Methanococcus maripaludis: one gene and its partners. The main gene of each other region encodes a partner of the protein of the gene in region 2 in a complex. Links are inferred from orthologs where the notes say so. Each region holds a gene or a part of one and is shown on either strand. Other genes may lie near its edges.

The links.
Region 1: the proteins of HNP90_RS00175 (region 2) and HNP90_RS02915 are in contact, whole or in part, in a crystal structure (PDB 3CW2), measured with the Saccharolobus solfataricus proteins. The link is inferred for Methanococcus maripaludis from one-to-one orthologs. Residues at the interface, in WP_009988771.1 of Saccharolobus solfataricus: Asp222, Lys225, Pro226, Gly227, Thr228, Gln229, Phe230, Asn231, Leu233, Lys234, Gly235, Leu259, Phe273, Thr274, Lys275, Tyr300, Leu301, Asp302, Pro303, Ser304, Leu305, Lys307; in WP_009989173.1 of Saccharolobus solfataricus: Val185, Arg186, Thr187, Asn188, Glu189, Pro190, Leu191, Gly192, Val193, Glu194, Ile196, Lys197, Ile200, Ser201, Leu204, Ile217, Lys218, Ile219, Tyr220, Thr221, Ile222, Gly223, Ala224, Pro225, Tyr227.
Region 3: the proteins of HNP90_RS00175 (region 2) and HNP90_RS06140 are in contact, whole or in part, in a crystal structure (PDB 2QMU), measured with the Saccharolobus solfataricus proteins. The link is inferred for Methanococcus maripaludis from one-to-one orthologs. Residues at the interface, in WP_009988771.1 of Saccharolobus solfataricus: Trp33, Pro65, Glu66, Gln148, Val151, Asp152, Val154, Ser155, Lys156, Ala159, Leu160, Tyr163, Arg164, Lys167, Ile180, Ile181, Pro182, Val183, Ser184, Leu186, His187, Ile189, Asn190, Asp192, Ser193; in WP_231918336.1 of Saccharolobus solfataricus: Met1, Leu2, Arg4, Leu5, Tyr6, Lys8, Leu9, Pro10, Ile106, Lys108, Lys109, Glu110, Lys111.

What each region holds. Positions count from the first base shown.
Region 1 is NZ_JACDUL010000001.1:510,954-518,740, forward strand. Bases 2,976-5,938 are described here. They hold HNP90_RS02915 (translation initiation factor IF-2 subunit alpha), read right to left. Parts: upstream 4,875-5,938; coding sequence 4,077-4,874; downstream 2,976-4,076. Other genes in these bases: HNP90_RS02900 (methanogenesis marker 9 domain-containing protein), read right to left, coding at 2,976-3,232; arfB (2-amino-5-formylamino-6-ribosylaminopyrimidin-4(3H)-one 5'-monophosphate deformylase), read right to left, coding at 3,242-3,907; HNP90_RS02910 (RNA-protein complex protein Nop10), read right to left, coding at 3,913-4,068; HNP90_RS02920 (30S ribosomal protein S27e), read right to left, coding at 4,988-5,173; HNP90_RS02925 (50S ribosomal protein L44e), read right to left, coding at 5,196-5,477. Outside these bases: HNP90_RS02875 (sodium:solute symporter family protein), read left to right, coding at 1-11; HNP90_RS02880 (hypothetical protein), read left to right, coding at 172-654; HNP90_RS02885 (homoserine dehydrogenase), read left to right, coding at 665-1,678; HNP90_RS02895 (hypothetical protein), read left to right, coding at 1,884-2,780; more of HNP90_RS02900, read right to left, coding at 2,777-2,975; more of HNP90_RS02930, read right to left, coding at 5,939-6,021; HNP90_RS02935 (DNA polymerase sliding clamp), read right to left, coding at 6,057-6,809; HNP90_RS02940 (selenium metabolism-associated LysR family transcriptional regulator), read right to left, coding at 6,885-7,775. UniProt on the Methanocaldococcus jannaschii protein: eIF-2 functions in the early steps of protein synthesis by forming a ternary complex with GTP and initiator tRNA.
Region 2 is NZ_JACDUL010000001.1:37,396-41,068, reverse strand. The notes cover bases 841-3,673. They hold HNP90_RS00175 (translation initiation factor IF-2 subunit gamma), read right to left. Parts: upstream 2,957-3,673; coding sequence 1,724-2,956; downstream 841-1,723. Other genes in these bases: HNP90_RS00170 (30S ribosomal protein S6e), read right to left, coding at 3,117-3,491; HNP90_RS00180 (DNA double-strand break repair nuclease NurA), read right to left, coding at 841-1,686. Also shown: HNP90_RS00185 (helix-turn-helix domain-containing protein), read right to left, coding at 1-491; more of HNP90_RS00180, read right to left, coding at 622-840. UniProt on the Methanocaldococcus jannaschii protein: eIF-2 functions in the early steps of protein synthesis by forming a ternary complex with GTP and initiator tRNA.
Region 3 is NZ_JACDUL010000003.1:156,445-164,037, reverse strand. Bases 2,800-5,568 are described here. They hold HNP90_RS06140 (translation initiation factor IF-2 subunit beta), read right to left. Parts: upstream 4,508-5,568; coding sequence 4,091-4,507; downstream 2,800-4,090. Other genes in these bases: HNP90_RS06130 (RNA-binding domain-containing protein), read left to right, coding at 5,462-5,568; HNP90_RS06135 (50S ribosomal protein L15e), read left to right, coding at 4,734-5,318; HNP90_RS06145 (60S ribosomal export protein NMD3), read right to left, coding at 2,946-4,034; HNP90_RS06150 (homoserine kinase), read left to right, coding at 2,800-2,921. In the rest of the region: HNP90_RS06160 (beta/alpha barrel domain-containing protein), read right to left, coding at 1-766; HNP90_RS06155 (PQQ-binding-like beta-propeller repeat protein), read left to right, coding at 925-1,893; more of HNP90_RS06150, read left to right, coding at 2,016-2,799; more of HNP90_RS06130, read left to right, coding at 5,569-5,923; hydrogenase maturation nickel metallochaperone HypA, read left to right, coding at 5,923-6,303; HNP90_RS06120 (hypothetical protein), read left to right, coding at 6,505-6,864; HNP90_RS06115 (rubredoxin), read right to left, coding at 6,870-7,004; HNP90_RS06110 (N-glycosylase/DNA lyase), read right to left, coding at 7,071-7,593. UniProt on the Methanocaldococcus jannaschii protein: eIF-2 functions in the early steps of protein synthesis by forming a ternary complex with GTP and initiator tRNA.

The DNA of each region.
Region 1 (7,787 bases), 480 kb from region 2 along the record:
AAGGAATTTAATTTCTCTTTTTTTATTTTGTTGACATTTTTAATAATTCATATCGGGCTTATTTTTAAAATCTAACTTTTTACCGGCTTTGGTGCAATATTTATACTTGTTGTGCATAACATGATTATGAATAATATTTATGTTGTAGCCGAAATACCGACTGGTGAAAAAATGATATTTCTTGATCTGGAACTCAAGGATTCTCCCGGAGAGCTTTTGAAAGCTTTACAACCGATTTCTTCTGCGGGAGCCAATATTTTTAGTGTTATTCATATGCGCGAAAATAAAACACAGGACGGAAGAGTCCCCGTAAAAGTCGTGATCGAAAAATTAAACGATAATCTGTTAAATTCTATCGTGGAAAACCTTGAAAAACTAGACGTTATCGTTGCTAAAATAAACGAAAAAATGAAAAAAACGAACCTCGAAGTTGTAGTCGTTGGACATATCGTAGATACTGATGTACTCGATACTATCGACAGGATTAATGAATTTGGGGTAGTTGTTGATTTAGATTTAACAATGCCTGATCCTGTTGCGGAATCTTCTGCAAGAATGAGAATAACGATAGATAACGAAAAATTAAACGAGCTTTATGACGAATTTGATAAAATAGCTAAAGAAAAAGGTTTGTTGTTTATTAAATCATGCTAAGGGGATATTTATGAAGATAATTCTTGTAGGATTTGGAATAATTGGTAAGGGTGTTTTAAAGACCATTACCCTCAAATCAGAACATTTAAAGAATAGATATGGAATGGATTTACAAGTTGCTGCAATTTGTGATAGAAGCGGTGCTGCAATTGATGAAAACGGCCTCGATTTGGAATTAGCTTTGAAAGTTAAAGAAGAAACAGGAAAAATTGCAGATTATCCAGAAAAAGGATGCGAAATGGGCATTTTAGAAGTTATTGAGTCAGTAAATGCGGACGCTATTGTTGAGGTAAGCCCTACGAACATTGAAACCGGTGAACCTGCAAAATCATACATGTTAAAAGCGTTTGAAACCAAAAAACACGTCGTAAGTGCAAATAAAGGTCCCCTCGCAGTTTCATTTAAAGAACTCGTAAAATGTGCAGAAGAAAATAAAGTTTGTTTCAGATATGAAGCTTCAGTCGGTGGCGCAATGCCAATAATCAATCTTGCAAAGGAAACACTAGCAGGAAATGATATTAAAGTAATAAAAGGAATTTTAAACGGGACTACAAACTATATACTAACCAAAATGGAAAAAGAACAGCTTGATTTTGATATGGTATTAAAAGAAGCCCAGGAACTCGGTATTGCTGAAACAAACCCTCATCAGGATATCAGCGGATTGGATACTGCTGCAAAAATTGTAATTTTAGCAAATTCAATATTTGGAAGAGATGTAACAATTAAAGATGTGGAATTAGAAGGAATTACAAGAATTACTCCTGAAGCGCTTGCGATGGCAAATAAAAGTGGCCACACTATAAAATTAATAGGGGAAGTTACAGATGAAAAACTCATAGTATGCCCAAAACTTGTACCTATTGACAGTCCTTTAAACGTTAAAGGAAGTTTAAACGTTGCAATGGTTAGTACGGATCTTGCAAACGATATTGTAGTTGTTGGAACCGGTGCAGGAGACATTGAAACTGCTTCTGCAATTCTGAGCGATTTAGTAAATATTCACCAGACAATGAAAAACTAATATATCTTTTTTAAAACGTTTTTTAATAAACTTTAAAAAGAAAGTAAACAAAAAGGCTTATATATCTTTAAAATAGTTTATATCTTGGCTTGTGGCACGGGGTGCTTATCTTGGTAGATGAGGGCGGACTTCAGATCCGTCGAGTTCCGTTGGAATTCGGGGTTCGATTCCCCCCCTGCGCCGTTTTATATTTTTGGTGGGCTTTATGGACAAAATGTACTCTAAAAAAGGGGGAATTCCCGAACTAAAAGAGTTAATATCTATTTTAAACAATTTTACTGGAATTATCTCCCTTGATAATGCCAGATTATATTATATCGACTCAAAACTTGTTTTTTCTAGTTTAAATGATAAAGAAATGGATTTAAAAGATATTTTTAAAAATATCCCCGAAGAATTCCAGATCGAAGCTAAAAACATGGATTACGATCGGGTAAACAGCTTGCTCGATAAAGTTCTTTCGAAAAATCCAGATGTTAAATCCGTTTCAAAAGATATTTTTGTCGATGTTTATGGAAATATTGAAAATTATGTGGGGCATGGGCTTTTTAAAGTTACATTATTTCCTAGAAAATATAAAGATGAAATAGGAACTATTTTATTTTCAAACAAAGATGAAATTGCTGCAATACACCAGAAAAAGGATAAAATTCTTGTCGGTTTGAAAGCATTGAATAAAATAAAGACTATTTTTGCAGTTAGCGATGTAAAAATATGCCCTGAACAAATATCAAAACAGGATTTAGATGAAATATTAAAAGAAAATAGGGATGCATTGTTGAAAAATTTTGTATCATTTGAAGAATTGATAGAAAAAATTAAACAAAAATCTCCAAAAATTGTTGAAAATGATTCGTTATATAATATACTCCCAAAAAACCCGTCGATCGTTGAAATTGTTGAAAAAAATGCAATACTTGTTTCTAAAGACAAAACTCCGATTATGGCATTTTTAGGGGAATACGACGGAGATAAAGCGTTTAGAATTATCAAAAATTTCTGTATATTAAATAATACCATCTTTAAAATCTACGAATTAACTGAAGACGAGTTTAAAAATATTAAGGAATTCAAAAACGCCAAAATAAAAGATATTAATTAAATTTGTTTTTTAACAATTTCATAAGCTTTTTTTAAATCCCCTGACTCCAAAATTGCTTTTTCTGCCGCTTCTTTTGAAATTCCCTGTTCTTCCAAAGCCTTGACGCCTTCTTCAAACATTTTTGATTTCTTAATTATTTCTTCGGCGAGTTCTTTTTTAAGTTCCATGTATTCATCTTCGCCCATATCTATTGCAAGCATTGCGCTGTCCCTAAATGGACATGGTTTTGTAATCTTGCAGCACCAGATTAAACTTCCAAAACAGGTGTTTTTGCCAAGCCCGAGTCTTGTTCGGCTTCCAAAATCTTGTTTCATTTTTGAAAATTCTTCTACAGGTATATCAATTGATTCTAACGCCTTGTGTAATGGGCAGTATTTTACAGGAGGGCAGCAGAATGCAAGTCCCCTTAAATCGCCGCCTCTGCAGATGTGTGAAGGGGAATTTTCCCACATATAAATCACCTAAATCATATTTCTAACAATTTCAACATAATTATTAATTAGCTCATTTAAAAGGAATCTTCCATGAGTTCTGTCTAAAAAAACGCCATTTTCTTCCACAGATCTTGCTTCTAAATCTATAGCTTCGTTTTTTTCCCTTGCTTCTTTTAGACCGACCATTCCAATTTCTTCGTAAATTTCAGGATCGTGGGTCTTCATCTTATCTTCTGAAAGTATTCCAACTGCATATCCCAAGGATACTTCATCAGTTGCTGCATGGGTTAAACAGACGTTTTCCATTCGGATAAAACAGTTTTCATGATTTAATTTTGAAATTTCGTCTTTTATTAGGGTGTTTCCACCATGGCAGTTTATAATCAAGAATTTATTTATCCCAATTTTTCTGCCATTTTCAACCAGATATTTAATATAATTAATTACATCTTTGATGGAATCGTGAATACCGTGTTTCACGTAAGAATATTCTGTTGAAGGAAGTACTACGCCTAAAAATTTTGCTCCGGTAATTATTGAAACATTTAATGCAATATATGATGCAATTTTTGCATCGGTATCTATTGGAAGGGCTGAACCGTGATTTTCAAGAAATGATCCAAGAGCAATAATTCCTATCCCGTGGACCTTTTCATTGAAAATATTTCCAGAACCGTATCTTAAATCAACCATAAATTTCACATTTTGGCTTTTTTAAGAGCCCTTCTGTATTTTCCGTATTTATCAACGGGAGAAAATCTAGGCGGTTTTATTGTAACGGATTTTTCATTGCAGCCACTACAAAAATCTTTCAATGTGTATTTTCCACATTTAGGGCATTTTTTCATTCTCATAGTATCAATTACTCTTCAACTCGTACAAAACTACCTTTTCCACCAGCATATCCTTTTATGAAGTCGATTGCTTCTTCAGATACCATTCTTAAAACATCTTCTCCACTTTTGTAGTCTGGTGCGAGTACTTCTACCCTATACTTTGGAGCTCCGATGTAAGTGATATTTACTTCCACGTCTTCGTAAGGGTTTGCTTTTAAAGCTTTTTTCAAACCGTTTTTAATGATTTTTACTCCCGCAGCATCTGTTGTTGTAAGTGAAACTATTCCTGCAACTTTAACATTTGAAAGTTCGATATTTTCACTTGCAACTTCGTAAATTACATCTGCCCATTCTTGTGGAAGTGGTGTTTCAAGTTCATCTAAAACTTCTTTTCCTTCGATAACGATTGATTCAAAAGCGTCGTATAATTCCCCAAATTCATCGATTAAAGGATATCCAACAATTTCCCATCCTTCTTCGATCGTTTTTCCAAGTTTTTCTGATGCGAACTGGAGTAATTTTTCAGCTCTTTGGAATCTCTTCCATTCCTGAACTTTTACTTTTTTCTGCTGGTCAGTTGCCCTTTTTAATGAAAGATCGATCTGGTTCTTGTGAGGCGTTACTCTCATTACCTTTGCAACGACTCTTTGACCCTTTTTAATATGGTCTCTTATGTTTTTAATCCATCCTGAGGAAACTTCAGAAATATGAACCATCCCTTCCTTTCCAGGATACTCTAAAAGTTCGATAAAGGCCCCGAAAGACTTAACGTCAATAACATTTCCGATTACAATGTCCCCTTCTTCAGGAAAATCCTTTCTCATGATTCCACCTTGATTAACTTATAATACGCATATGGAGTGTTTATACCCACTAGTATTTAAACAATTATAAAATCGAACTACTTTGAAAGACTTTTAAAAAAGAATAAAAAGAGTTATTGTAATACTTCTAAGATTTTTGCTTTGATTGCGCCTTTTGAAGCTTTTGGTTCAGCAATGATTTTGCCGCATCCTGCACATTTAACTTCTGTTGAAGGGCATCCAAAGATAACTTGTTCATTGTTGCAGTCTGTACATTGAACTTTTAAGAATCTGCTTTTAGGTTTTGAGATTAATTGCATGTTTTCTCACCGTTTTTCTTAATTATTCTATTAATTCAAACATTCTTGCTCTGAAGCCACCGTTGCTTCTAGTGTGCATTTTTCCGCATTCGGAACATTTGTATCTTAAATCCAATTTTTTAATTGGTTTAGCTCCTCCAGGTAAAGGTCTTGGGTAACCTCCGTATCCTGCAGTCACTCTTCTGAATTGTCTTTGACCCCATTTCAATTCGCTAGCTTTTCTTTTTTTAGCTCTTTCTACTGTGTGTGCAGTGTGCTTTTTACAGTATGGGCAGTATCTGTTCATCTTTTTTTTCATCTTCATGGATGTTCACCCGTTTAATAATATTGTGTTTCTCTAAAATCTTTGAAAATTTCCTATCCAAAGAGATAACGTCATTCTTGTTTAAAACATACTGTAAATTCCCATCGGTAAAGCAGGGGAACTTAGTGATGACTCTTACAATATCAATATCACTTTCACTATTTATATGTTTTGGTTTTTGACACTTATCGGTTTGTTCTTCCGGTTTATTTAAATTAACTGAAAATTTGTCTTTTTTTTTATCGGATTCATCTAATTTTGGAATGTAATCTTCAGTACCACTTCCATAGCAGGTTTCTTCGATAAAATTTATGACCTTTTTTTCATCTTGAATAAATTTATTCGGACTTTCTTTTAAACAGTTTACCTTGTAAATTCTAAAACTTAAAAGATTATTTAGGTAATATTTTACTCGTTTTGATTTAGCATTATCATCGATTGTTTCGAGATAGTTTCGGGCATCTTTGTAAAAATTTTCCGGAAGGTCGGATAAACCGTCTTTAAAAAATTCGTTGAAAAATGCATCCCTTATTTTCTTATACATGGTTTTTCACGTTGCGATAATAAAAAAAATAAAATTTAGGATTCAATTCTTGGTGCAAGTAAGAAGACGAGTTTTGAACCGCTTACTTCGTACTCGATTTTAACAGGCATGTCTGAACCAAGGTATATTTTTAAAAGGTCTTCTGCCGCAGTTGATTTTGTTAAATCTTTTAAATAAGCTAAATTGAAAGTACTTCTTGAAGCTTCGCCCATGTTGAATTCTGCAAGAGCATTGTCGTCATCTTCAATACTGTTATCAAATACAGTTTCACTCTGGTTTAAATCGCCTTTTGAATAGATTATAAATTTATCTTCATCGATTTTCAAAGTGATGTGATCATTTACAAGTTCTGCATCTTTTAAGGCTTCAACAAATGCACCTGCTTTGATTGAAACGCTGTTTGGATATTCTATGTCTGGAACTTTCAAATTGCTTGATGAAACATCGTATAACGCGATTGAAAACTTCCTTGTAACGTTGCTTTTAAAAGTAACATTCAATTTGTTTTTTTCCGTATCAAGATCAAGAATTAATTTTTCGTCGCCCCTTCCTCTCGCAATGATTTTTTTGAGTGCTTCCAGATCAATTCCGATATCTTGAATATCCCCTTCGTATTCTTCAAAAACGTCTTTTGGCATTTCCATGCTCACTAAAGCCACGTGTGACGGATCCATTGCACTTGCTTTGATACCGTTTTCGTCCACTTCAAAACAAATCTCATCTACTAAATTGCTAGTTGCATTAATAACTTTTTTAAAATCTCTTGTATTACATGTAGCCCTGAACATTCATTCACCAGTGATTTTTAATTCATATGAATTATTGTACAAAAAATATATATGGTTTTTTAAGTGATTCAAAAATTATTTTCCTGAAACAAAGTCCCAGAATGATTTTATTGCGCTTGGGTTTCTTGGTTTCTTTCCTTTTACAAGATACATGTATCTAGTAAGGTCTAAATCTTCAATAGGAACTATTTGTAACTGGCCTGCATCTGCCGCTTTTTTTGCAGGAATTTCTGAAATAATTGATATACCGTATCCTTCTGAAACTGCCGTAATTATTGAAGAATTACTTCCAAGGCTCATTATTGTGTGTAAATCCATCATTGAATATCCTTTATCCTGTAAAGCATCTACAAATATCTCCCTTGTACCCGATCCAACTTCCCTGTCAATATAATCTTCTTTTAAGAGATCTGAAAATTTTGCAACTCCTTTTTTCGCAAGTTGATGTTCTGGTGGGACTATGAGTACCAGCCTATCTTTTCCTATAACTTCACTTTCGTATGATCCATCATAAATATTTCCAACTGCAATTATGTCGACTGTCCTGTCTTCTAAAAGCTTGAAACATTTTTCAGAATCGGTAATTTGAATCTGAAATGATACATCTCGAAAAACTTTAGTATAATCTTTAATAATGCTTGGGAGCAAATGTTCTCCAGGCGTAGTACTTGCAGCAATTCGAATTACTCCTTCAGGATGCTCGTGGAGAATTCTCATCTGTTGTTTTGCGTTAGATATATTTTCTAGTAACTTTTCTGCATTTTCGTATAGAATATTTCCTTCAGTAGTTAAATCAACTCCTTCGGGAGTTCTCAAAAAAAGCTGTGCATCAAAAAATTTCTCTAAAACAGATATGTGGTTGCTTACAGTTCCTTGTGTAACGCCCAATTTTTTCGCGGCTTTAGAAAAGCTTTTAGTCTTTGCGGCAAATAGAAACGTTTGAAAATAACTAATTTTTGGGTCCATGATATCACTATT
Region 2 (3,673 bases):
ATCAATGCTCTTTCGGTTGTCCAACCATAGAGATTTAGGAAATCCTGGCCATTCATTTCCAAAATAGCTTTAACACTGTCTACTACGGTGTGGCCAAATAGCTGATTATTTAAACTGTTTTCGCCACAGATTACTTTTCCTTCGATAGTGGAAAGTAATTCTCTGACTCCAACTGGGTTTTGGTATTCTTTTATCTGCAAAATCGCCTTCATTGAAGTTGGGTTTAACACCTTACTCAACGCTTTTATAGTATGTCCGCCCCTTTCCTTGTCAATTTCTAAGAGTGCATATACATATTTTTTGACGATATTTACTCCAGGATTTTTTCTTCTGCCAACTTCGTAATCACTGATCACTGATGGGGAGACATCTAGGTACCTTGCAGTTTCTATCTGCGGTATGCCAAACATTTCTCTCCATTTTTTCATGGCCTTACCGATATCTTCGGACAATACAATTTCTCCCATGATATGTATCGCTATTTTCTCCATGGCACTATATGTGCGCTAATTCTTATATAAATATTTCGATTTAAAATATAAAGTCATTCGCCATATGTCGAAATGGTCAAATATGTATTTTTAAAATGAATAAATTGGATTAAAAATAGAATTTAATGTATTAATATTCTAAATTGGAATCTCTGTCGCTTTTTTCATAGATTCCAAGAAGTTTTACGAATTTTTCGATCTCTTTTTTCTCAATTTTTACTTTTTCGTGTGATTTTTTTAATATGTAGGGGTAATTTGAAACAGATATTTTCTGAAGATTCGAAAAGAAAGTTTCATCCAAGTCTTCAAAAGAAGTTATGCACAAAGTTCCGCTGTTTTTATCAAGTTTTGCAAACTGGTAATTTAGTTTTTTAAGGTCAATTCCAAATTTTTTAAAGTATTCCACATTTTTATAGAAGTTTTTATTTATTTTTTCGTCAACGAGATCTAGGGGTTTTGAATACCCTGAATTTTTACATTTTGAAAAGATTGCAAGGTCTGGAATCAGTGCATCTTTAAAATAAATATTCATTTTTGAGGTTTTTGCAACTCCAACAATTTTTTCACGGTATTTTAAAAGTTCAGATAATAATATTAAATATTCAAGCTGTTCGAGTATAATTTTTTCTTCTTCACTAAAGTTTAAATTATTTGAAAGTTCAACGCTTGAATTGATATTATTAGAATCGATTTCTTCAAAAATTTTATTTTTTATTTCATCGCCATAAAGTTCGTAATACTTGAAAATTATATTTTCTAAGTTTTCCCCGTTGATCGAAAATTTGTTGTTTGTTTGAACGAGCAGTGAATAAAGAGACCCATCATATAGGTAATAATTGATATTTTTATTTTTTAAATTCCAAAGAGCAATTTTTAACTCCATATTTAACATGTAAAGACTAAGCCTACTTTGAACGTACTTGTAAGGTAAAATTATATTTGAATCCCACGCAGAAATAGACTCTTCGATTTTTCCATCGGTTTTTTGAATGTATGAAACAGTACCAGAAATATACAGGCAGTAATTTACATAATCGATTTTATTGAAACTGCCATCCCCACCAGCAAAAATGGTATCAGAATGGCTATTAAAATCGGAATTAGTCCAGTAATTTTTATAATCAAAATTAAAATCGATATTTTTTATTTTAGAACATATATTCTCCTTTTTTGATAGGAGTTTTGAATAGTCCATAAAATACACCTAAAAAATTAAAAAAATAATAAAAGAGTTATAAAATTATTCCGTATCCGATCAATCTCCATCTTGATCCGATTTTTCTGCTTATTGCAACTCTGTCGCCTTTATCGGCACATACTGGCAATTTTAATTTAATTTCTGCTTTATCAGCTCTTGCAGATACGGTTACTCCAACAGTTGTGGATGTTCCAACGTTTAACATCAAAACTTCGTTTGTTTTTAAAGGTTCGATTATGAGTTCGTCTTGGGAACCAACAACTCTTTCAAGAAGTTGTGGTTTGATAACCATTTTTTCTAAGGTTTCAGGAAGTGTTCCTGGAAGTCCCGCTAAACTTCCGCTTAATGCATCGGATTTTGTTAAATTTGGATCTAATTCAGTTCCAACACCTATTAATCCACCCGGTGCTGCAGATTTTAATTTTTTACCGCCAACTCCCAATGATATAATTTTGGTTACTATTGGAACCCAGTGGGTTTTGTTTCCTTCGGTTACTTTTATACCAGGTCTTATTTCGAGGTCGTCACCAACTTTTAAAGCACCTTGAATGATACTTCCCCCGATAACTCCACCTTTTAAGTCTTTTATTTCAGAACCGGGTTTATTTACATCAAAACTCCTGGCAACATATAATTTAGGAGTTAATGTTTCGTCCCTTTCAGGAGTTGGGATAAACTCTTGAATTGCTTTTAGCAGTACATCTAAATTTGCACCGTGGTGTGCTGAAACAGGGATAATTGGCGCATTTTCTGCAACAGTTCCTTTTGTAAATTCTTTAATTTGGTTGTAATTTTCAATTGCAGCTTCTTCAGATACGAGGTCTATTTTATTTTGAACAATAAGTATATGTTCAACACCCAATGCATCAAGAGCCATCAAGTGTTCTTTTGTTTGGGGTTGAGGGCATTCTTCACTTGCAGCAATAACTAAAATTGCACCATCCATAAGTGAAGCTCCTGAGAGCATTGTAGCCATCAGTGTTTCGTGTCCTGGAGCATCCACAAATGATATTTTTCTTAAAGTAGATACTTTACCGCCACAAGCATCGCACTTTTTATCAACGGTATAGCATTCTGGTTCATCGCATGTTTCGCACTTCTTTATTTCACAGTCTGCATATCCGAGCCTTATTGAAATTCCTCTTTTGAGTTCTTCACTGTGTGTGTCGGTCCATACACCAGTTAATTTCCTTGTCAAACTCGTTTTTCCGTGGTCTACGTGACCTACCATTCCAATGTTAACTTCTGATTGGTTGGATGCTGCCATTTTATCCCTCGCACAATTTTTTAATTTTTTAAATTACAAGAATACTTGAAAATCAATATAAAAATGACTTTAAAACTATACTCACTTTGTGGCTAATCATTTATATAGATATATAATCTTTAAAAAGTCTAACCAACTAAAATAGAAAAAAAGAGTTAATTTATTCAGTGCTTTCAGGTTCTCCACCGAGTGGTGCTGAACCGTATTCTACAACTTTTGTGTTGATTAATGTAACGTCTTTTGAAATTGTGTTTCCCCTTAAGCTTTTTCTTCTTCTGAGACCTTTTTCTTTAACGTTGTATCCAGGTCCTTCTTTTAAGAGTACTCTCATTTTCATAGCGCCGTGAATGTCATGTCTCATTGCAAATCCACATTTGTCGGATCCGCCTGTGATTTTTAATTTGTAACCTTCTAATTCAACAACTGAACCGCTGATTTCATCACCAATTTTTTTACCGATAAGTGCAGTGGACTCTGTTTCGAATTGGTATGATTTTCCTGTTTTAGTATCTGATACAACAACTTTAAAAGCCATGATATTACCTCGTTTTTTGTTTTAATATACCTTGTTTCAAATCGTTCGCGAAAAAGCTCTAAAAATTTATTTTTCCAAAAATTTTCCTAAATTCCCGTCTTTGTTCTATTACTAACTTATTACTTTTATAGTTTTTGGAAAAAGCAACACTGATAAGAATTGGTAGAACTCGAATAAACTAC
Region 3 (7,593 bases), on a different replicon or contig from region 2:
GTTCGTAAAGCTGTTTTAAAAATGATTCAATATCTGTGCTTGATCCGCCTGCACAGACTACTTTCGTTCTTCCGGCAGCCATAACAGCTTCTTTAAATGATTCTGCAGGATTTTCTGATTTTGGATAGTTTACTTTTACAAAATCTGCACCAAGGCACGATGCAACGCCGGTGGCTCCAGCAATTAGATGGGGATCTTTTTCATTCTCTACAGATTTTCCTCTCGGATAAATCCAGAGAATTACAACGAGTCCTCCTTTATGGGCTTCGTAAATTATTTTCGAAGCTTCAGAAAGCATCTCTGGCTCATATTCACTTCCAAGGTATATTGTGTAGCCAACTCCAACTATATTAATTCCAGAATTTTTTTTAAATTCCAGAATATTGTTAATATTTATCAGTGAACGGCTTATCGGGTCTTTCTGGTTCGTTTCTACAAGATTTGTTTTTGAATTTAATTTTATGATGTAATTTATATCTTTATAATCGTGGCCGTATCTTGACAGTAATCCAAACTGAACTGCAAAACCACCTATTTTTGAACTTTTAGCAATTTTAAACAGGTGTTCTGGATTTGCATCATCTTTTGAAATATCTTTTCCGTAAAAATCTTCGTTCAAATGTTCGATTTTTTGATCGCCTGCAAAAAGCATTAAATTGCCCGTATTTCTTGTAAGATTCAGGTAATTTTGAATATATTCCTCATGCATTGACTTTGGAGTTTCCAGCGGAATTAATACTTCATTACAGCTTATTTTTTTAACCACTATTGTCCCCTCTTTAGCTTTTAACTAACTATTATCAATAATAGTTCTCTGTTTTTTAATTTAAAATAGTTTAGATTTAATTACAGTCAATGAAAAATAATATATAAGTTATAAGCACAAATTTATAATAAATTGCAAAAGCCATATCGGGGGATATCATGTTGCGTGGGGGCGTAAATGATTGTAAAATTAAATGGGAATTTTTGATCGGAAATAGTATCGATTCAAGCCCTATTCTTTCTAAAAACGGAACCGTATATGTTGGTTCAGGCGATAAAAATCTTTATGCAATAAATCCTGATGGGTCTGTAAAGTGGTCTTTTAAATCGGACGAAATAATTGAGTGCAAGCCATCCATTGGTAAAGATGGAACAATTTATTTTGGTTCAGATAAGGTCTATGCAATAAACCCCGACGGAACTGAAAAGTGGAAATTTGGTACAAAAAAAGCAATAGCATCCGACTTTACGATTTTTGAAGACGTACTTTATGTAACGTCCCTCGATGGTTATCTCTATGCAATAAACCCCGACGGAACTGAAAAGTGGCGTTTTAAAACCAATAGGGCAATATATGCAACACCCATAGTTTCAGAAGATGGAACAATTTATGTTGGATCAAATGACAATTATCTCTATGCAATAAACCCCGACGGAACTGAAAAGTGGCGTTTTAAAACTAATGATACAATAACTTCTGCAGTATCCATTGGTAAAGATGGAACAATTTATTTTGGTTCAGATAAGGTCTATGCAATAAACCCCGACGGAACTGAAAAGTGGAAATTTTATGCTGGATACTGGATTGTTACAAGGCCTGCAATTTCAGAAGATGGAACGATCTATGTAACGTCCCTCGATGGTTATCTCTATGCAATAAACCCCGACGGAACTGAAAAGTGGCGTTTTAAAACGGATAAACGTATAGAATCTTCCCCCGTAATTGGAAACACCGGAACAATTTATTTTGGTTCATATGATGGTCATTTATACGCAATAAACCCCGACGGAACTGAAAAGTGGAATTTTCAAACGGGAAGCTGGATAATAGCTACTCCAACAATAGATAAAAACGGAACAATCTATTTTGGGACAAGAAATGGAAAATTCTACGCATTATTTAATTAATATTTTATTAACAACTTTTTTGCTGATTTCAAAAGATTATAAATCTGAGTAGCATTTTTATATCTATTTTTACTTATAATTTAACAAATGACAAACAATATTTGGATTATTTTGGTGGTATTATGAAAAAAGTAAAGGTGTGTTCGCCTGGAACTTCTGCAAATCTCGGTCCGGGGTATGATATTTTCGGGCTTGCTCTTTCAAAGCCATATGATACATTGGAAGTCGAAAAAACGGAACAAGGAATTACAATTTCTGTTGACGGGGAAAAAGCAGAAGAGATATCTACAAAAGTGGACGAAAATACCGCAGGAGTGGTTGCTAAAAAGATGATGGAAGATTTTAATATCGAATCAGGAATCCATATTCATATAAATAAAGGAATAAAACCCGGAAGCGGTCTTGGAAGTAGTTCCGCGTCATGTGCAGGAGTTGCATTTGCATTAAATGAACTTTTTGAACTGGGATTATCCAAATTAGAACTTGTTAAATATTCTTCACTTGGGGAAGCAGTCGCCGCAGGCGCTCCTCACGCAGATAACGTAGCTCCTGCAATTTTTGGGGGATTTACACTTACAACAAGCTACGATCCTTTAGAAGTACTTCATATCCCCGTAGATATTGAAGTTTTAGTTGCACTTCCAAACATTCAGGTAAGTACGAAAACCGCAAGAGAAATACTTCCAAAGGAAATTCCAATAAACGATATGGTAAACAACGTTGGAAAAGCTGCAGGAATGATTTATGCATTATATAACAACGATTTAGAACTTTTTGGAAGATACATGTCAAAAGACTGCGTTGTTGAACCATGCAGGGCCAATTTAATTGATGGATATGACGAAGTTAAAGAAAAGGTAAAAGATATGGTCTACGGTATAACGATCAGTGGTTCAGGACCTGCAATTATTACAATACCTAAAAAAGAACACGTAATTGATATCGAAAATATATTTAAGGATGTCTGGAACTGTCCGGTTTACTATACGAAAGTGGGGCCCGGATGTTACGTTGAAGAAATTGAATAATTTAAAATTAAAAAATTTTTTTATTTATTCTAAAATTTCTAAAATCCTGTTGATTTCTTCGTTTTTGAATATTCTTAATTTATCTCCTTCTTTTACATCTTCAACCGAATTATTGTATTCGTATATCTCGTAATTTGAATCGTCCATCGCAGTTATCGTGTCAGGAGTAATTGAAATTACTGTGGCAGTTTCACAATCTTCTCCTTTTTTAATTAATTTTGCAGATTTATCAATTTCATTCCAGGCAAGTGAAATTTTATCTCCAAGTTCAACAGGTTCAAGGTAAACTCTCGCTTCATTCAACGAAGAAACGACATATAGTTTTTCAGTATATTCTAAAATATCTCCGAGTTTAAATTCTGGAATTCGAACTGCAACCGTAATTCTGTACTGGTCTTTTCCAGTATCTTTATCTACTCCAACGAGTTTTGCAGTTTCAATTGATTTTCCGCCGTATTTGGCTTTTATCGCTGATGCAATATTTCGTATTGCACCCATTGAACCCATTTGATAGTCTAACCCTTCTTTTTGTGGAATATATTTTGAGATAAATGCCATCCTGTCTTTATTAAGTCGTTTTTCAGCTTCATCCCTAACGAAGTCGTCCAATTCTATCCTTTCTTTGTCATTTAAAAATCGGTTCATTGCCCTAACTTGGAGCGTTCCTTCGTAGTAGTTTGACATACATCTAGAACATCTTGGGCACTGCACCATATCAAGATAAACTGTAATGTGTCTTTCTTCATCTCTGTCGTTGTCTTCCCCAACGAGTCGTCCTTCTGCAAAAACAACAACTGGGATTTCTACACGGGATCTTTTTCCTCCCGGAAGCTGTCGTGGTTCTTGTGGAATTATTTCTACATCAATGCTTTTATTTGCCTTTTTTAAATTATCCTTAACTCCAAAATATGCAATTTCTTCCATTACTTCGTAAGTTTCCTTTTTTTGAGGGTCTTGCCAGAGTTTTCTCTTGTACGACCCGCACATGTGGCAGACTTCAACGTGGATCTCGTTATCGAGTTCAATAAGTGGATTCATGTGGGTGTAGCAGATTTTACATAAGCCATCTAGAAGTTCGCCTTCATGACCGCAACGGTAGCAGAATCCTTTCATAATATCACCAAAAATGTAAAATTCGTTAATTAAGTAAAAAAGAAGAAAAAGAGTACTTATAATGTCTTAACTGGTTTCATTGCACCACAAGCGGTACATTTCAAGAAGTGTATTCTTCCTTCTTTTACGATTTTTGTGTCTGGTTTTCCACATTCTGGACAGAGTACGTATTCATTTACGTAATTTTGGATTTTTTCGTTTACCATTCTCCATCCAAATTTACCCTGCAAGATTAATCTGACACCTTCCATGTCCCCTGCAGTACCGAGTTCTTTCATTACGTATTTTGCAAATTCTTGTGGGTCCCTTTCCATGAATTTTGCAATATCTTTGAAGTTTTTAATAATGGTCCTGTTTCCTTCTACAAAACTATCTGCAGATGGAATTTCAAACCTTACGTCTTTGAATACTTCTTCTGGAAGTTGTTCTCGCGCTCTTGTCAATAAACTGTTGTAATCGAAGTAGTCGACCATGTTTTCACCAAATTTAAATTAGAAACTAATATCGTAAAAAAGTGTACAAGTTCTAAACTTGTTCTCTAGTCCATTGTTTATATACTTGCCGTTAAATTAATATAGTTGTCACGATACATGGTGTTAAGACTAGGTTATACTAGTAGTTTAGTGACGGGTGAATTCCCGTAGGGCATGTAGCATTAAGCTGAACCCATAAACAGAAATCGACGAAACAAGTGATACCATGAGTATGTACAACTACGTGAAAGAAGCATGGAAAGTACCTGCTAACTCATACGTTAAAGAGTTACAATGGTCAAGAATGCAAGACTGGAGAAAAGAACCTTCAGTTATTAGAGTTGAAAGACCTACAAGAATTGATAGGGCTAGAAACTTAGGATACAAAGCAAAACAAGGAATTGTTGTTGTAAGAGTTAGTGTTAGAAGAGGAGGTTTAAGAAAACCAAGACCAAAACACTCCAAAAAACCTTCAACATTAGGTATCAACAAAATTACAATGGCAAAATCCATTCAAAGAATTGCTGAAGAAAGAGCAGCTAAAAAATACCCTAACTTGGAAGTATTAAACTCTTACTGGGTAGGACAAGATGGAAAACAAAAATGGTACGAAGTAATCTTAGTTGATTCATGCCATCCGTCAATCAAAAGCGACAAATCCTACAACTGGCTCTGCAAAGGAACCCACAAAGGTAGAGCAACCAGAGGTTTAACCTCAGCTGGTAAAAAAGGAAGAGGATTAATGTACAAAGGAAAAGGTACTGAAAAAGTAAGGCCAAGTGTCAGAGCTAACAGCAAAAAAGCGAAATAATTAATTTTCCTTTATTTTAATTCTTTTAACTAATTTTTCTATTTTATTTTTTTAGTTTTTTTCAGATTATTTCAAAAATTTCAAAGTTTATTTAAACCTGTTTTACAATATTTTGTTTAAATTTAAAATCAGATGGGATAGTTATGGTAAATAATATATCAATATCAACGATTGCAAACGCAACCGAAGACGAAGAAAAAGTTCTTGATGCAATGGTTTTCTTTTTACCTGAAATAATCGAAGAAGACGATTTAGAAACCGAGACAGTTGAAACAGAAGGAAATTTTGGAAATCCTATTGAGATTCACACCGTTAAAATTTCTGGAAAAAAGGCAAAAATGGTATTCAATTATATCATTGATTTGATAAAAAGCGACGAAAGAAACGTAAATCGATTAAAAAGTGAAATGGATAGTAGAATCGAGAAAAATAAACTTTATTTAAGATTTGATAAACAAAAAGCATATCTTGAAGAGTGTAAACTTTCAGATGGGGACGATACTGTAAGAATCGTTGTAAACTTCAAGATTTTTGTTCCAAGTGGAAAAGAAGAAAAAGTAAAAGAAATGGTTTTGGAAAGACTCGATAAACAAGGTGTTTTTTAATGCACGAACTCTCTTATGCAACGTCAGTATTAAATGCGATACTCGAAGCAGTTGAACAACAAGAAGCACTCGGTAGAAAGGTTATAAAAGTAAATGACATTAATCTGGAAATTGGGGAACTTACTTTGTTAAGTGTCGATCAGTTACAGTTTGTTTTCGAAGTTATTTCAGAAGATACTGTATGTAAGGGCGCAGAATTAAAAGCAGAGATGGTAAAACCAAAAATTTTCTGTATGGACTGTGAATTCGAAGGAGATTTGGATACAAAAGATGAACTCGAAGTAATATGTCCAAAATGTGAATCGAGAAATGTTAAATTGAAAGGCGGAAAAGAATTTAACATAGTAAATGCGACAATCGAATTTGATGACGAAGAATAATTCTTTTTTTATAGTTTTTGACATGATCCGTGTTTTAACGTTTATATAGTATCTTTTAAATAATGTTATTTGTTGAAATTGGGTATTTTAAAAATGCAAAGATTAATATTCTGTTACTTCAAAGTGAAGAAGGTATTTTAAAAAATATCTTAAATAAAAATCTGTAAAAAGCCAAGTTTTCCATCTGTTCCGGTGTACAAAATGAAAAAAGAAATTAAATTAAAAGAACTTTCGAACAATATCGTCAAATCGCTTCTCGAAAATCCTGAAAAGCCAGTTCACGAGATAATGGAAGAACTGGACATCTATTCAATGAATCTTGATGATGAGGATTTAGACAGGGCTAAAAGTTTAGTTTGTGAATTACTCAATAGAATCGATGTGGTTTCGATGAATCTCGATGACGAAGATATAGCACACACAATGTCGATGATATCTTTGAGATTCCACCTGCACGATAAATACAATAAATTCGAAATTATGGATGTTCCGCACCTTGAGGCAAGAATAAAAGATGCTGCAAAATACATAAAATACATTAAAAAAAGTAATAAAGCTTAAATTTTTTATAATTCTACGAATGCAGATTTTTTAGCACCACAAAGGGGGCATGTCCAGGTATCAGGCAATTCTGAGAACTTTTTCCCCTCTTTTTCTTCATCGTATTCGTATCCGCAGACTGTGCATTTCCAAACTGACATAAAACTACCTCCTTTTCCCATAGATTTAATTTTGAAAACACTTATTTATATAATTTTATAATACTATCAAAATTCAAGTAATTTGAATAAATATTTTGATTTTTTACCAATTTTTCCGTTACATGATTCAAAATCAAATTTTTTCCCAAGAACTGGCCAAATTATCGAATCTATATGTAATGGCGGAATTTTTGTAATTTTAGAAATATTATTCCAAAATTTTATCGGGTCTTTATCTGTAAATTTGAGGGTGTATTTTTCAATTCTTGAATCTTTTGGAATTTCAATCTCCATCGGGTAGGGAATAAATTCATTAAATACGATTCTTGAAGAATAACCAAACATTTTTAGTGCAAAGACAATGGTTTTTGCATTTTTTTTCGAGTTTAAGCATTTTGATAGTTTTTCAAGCAGTTCTTCCATAGTTACATAGTAATTTTTAAAATCCAGAAGATTTATCGTTTCAAGAAACGGGATAACTTTTTCAATCCTTTTTATTTTTACGTTTAAAAGTCGTCTGTTTCCCTTTGAATTTTTGAGAAAATTAATGTATTTTTCCCCTAAATTATCATTATTAACTTCATTTTTT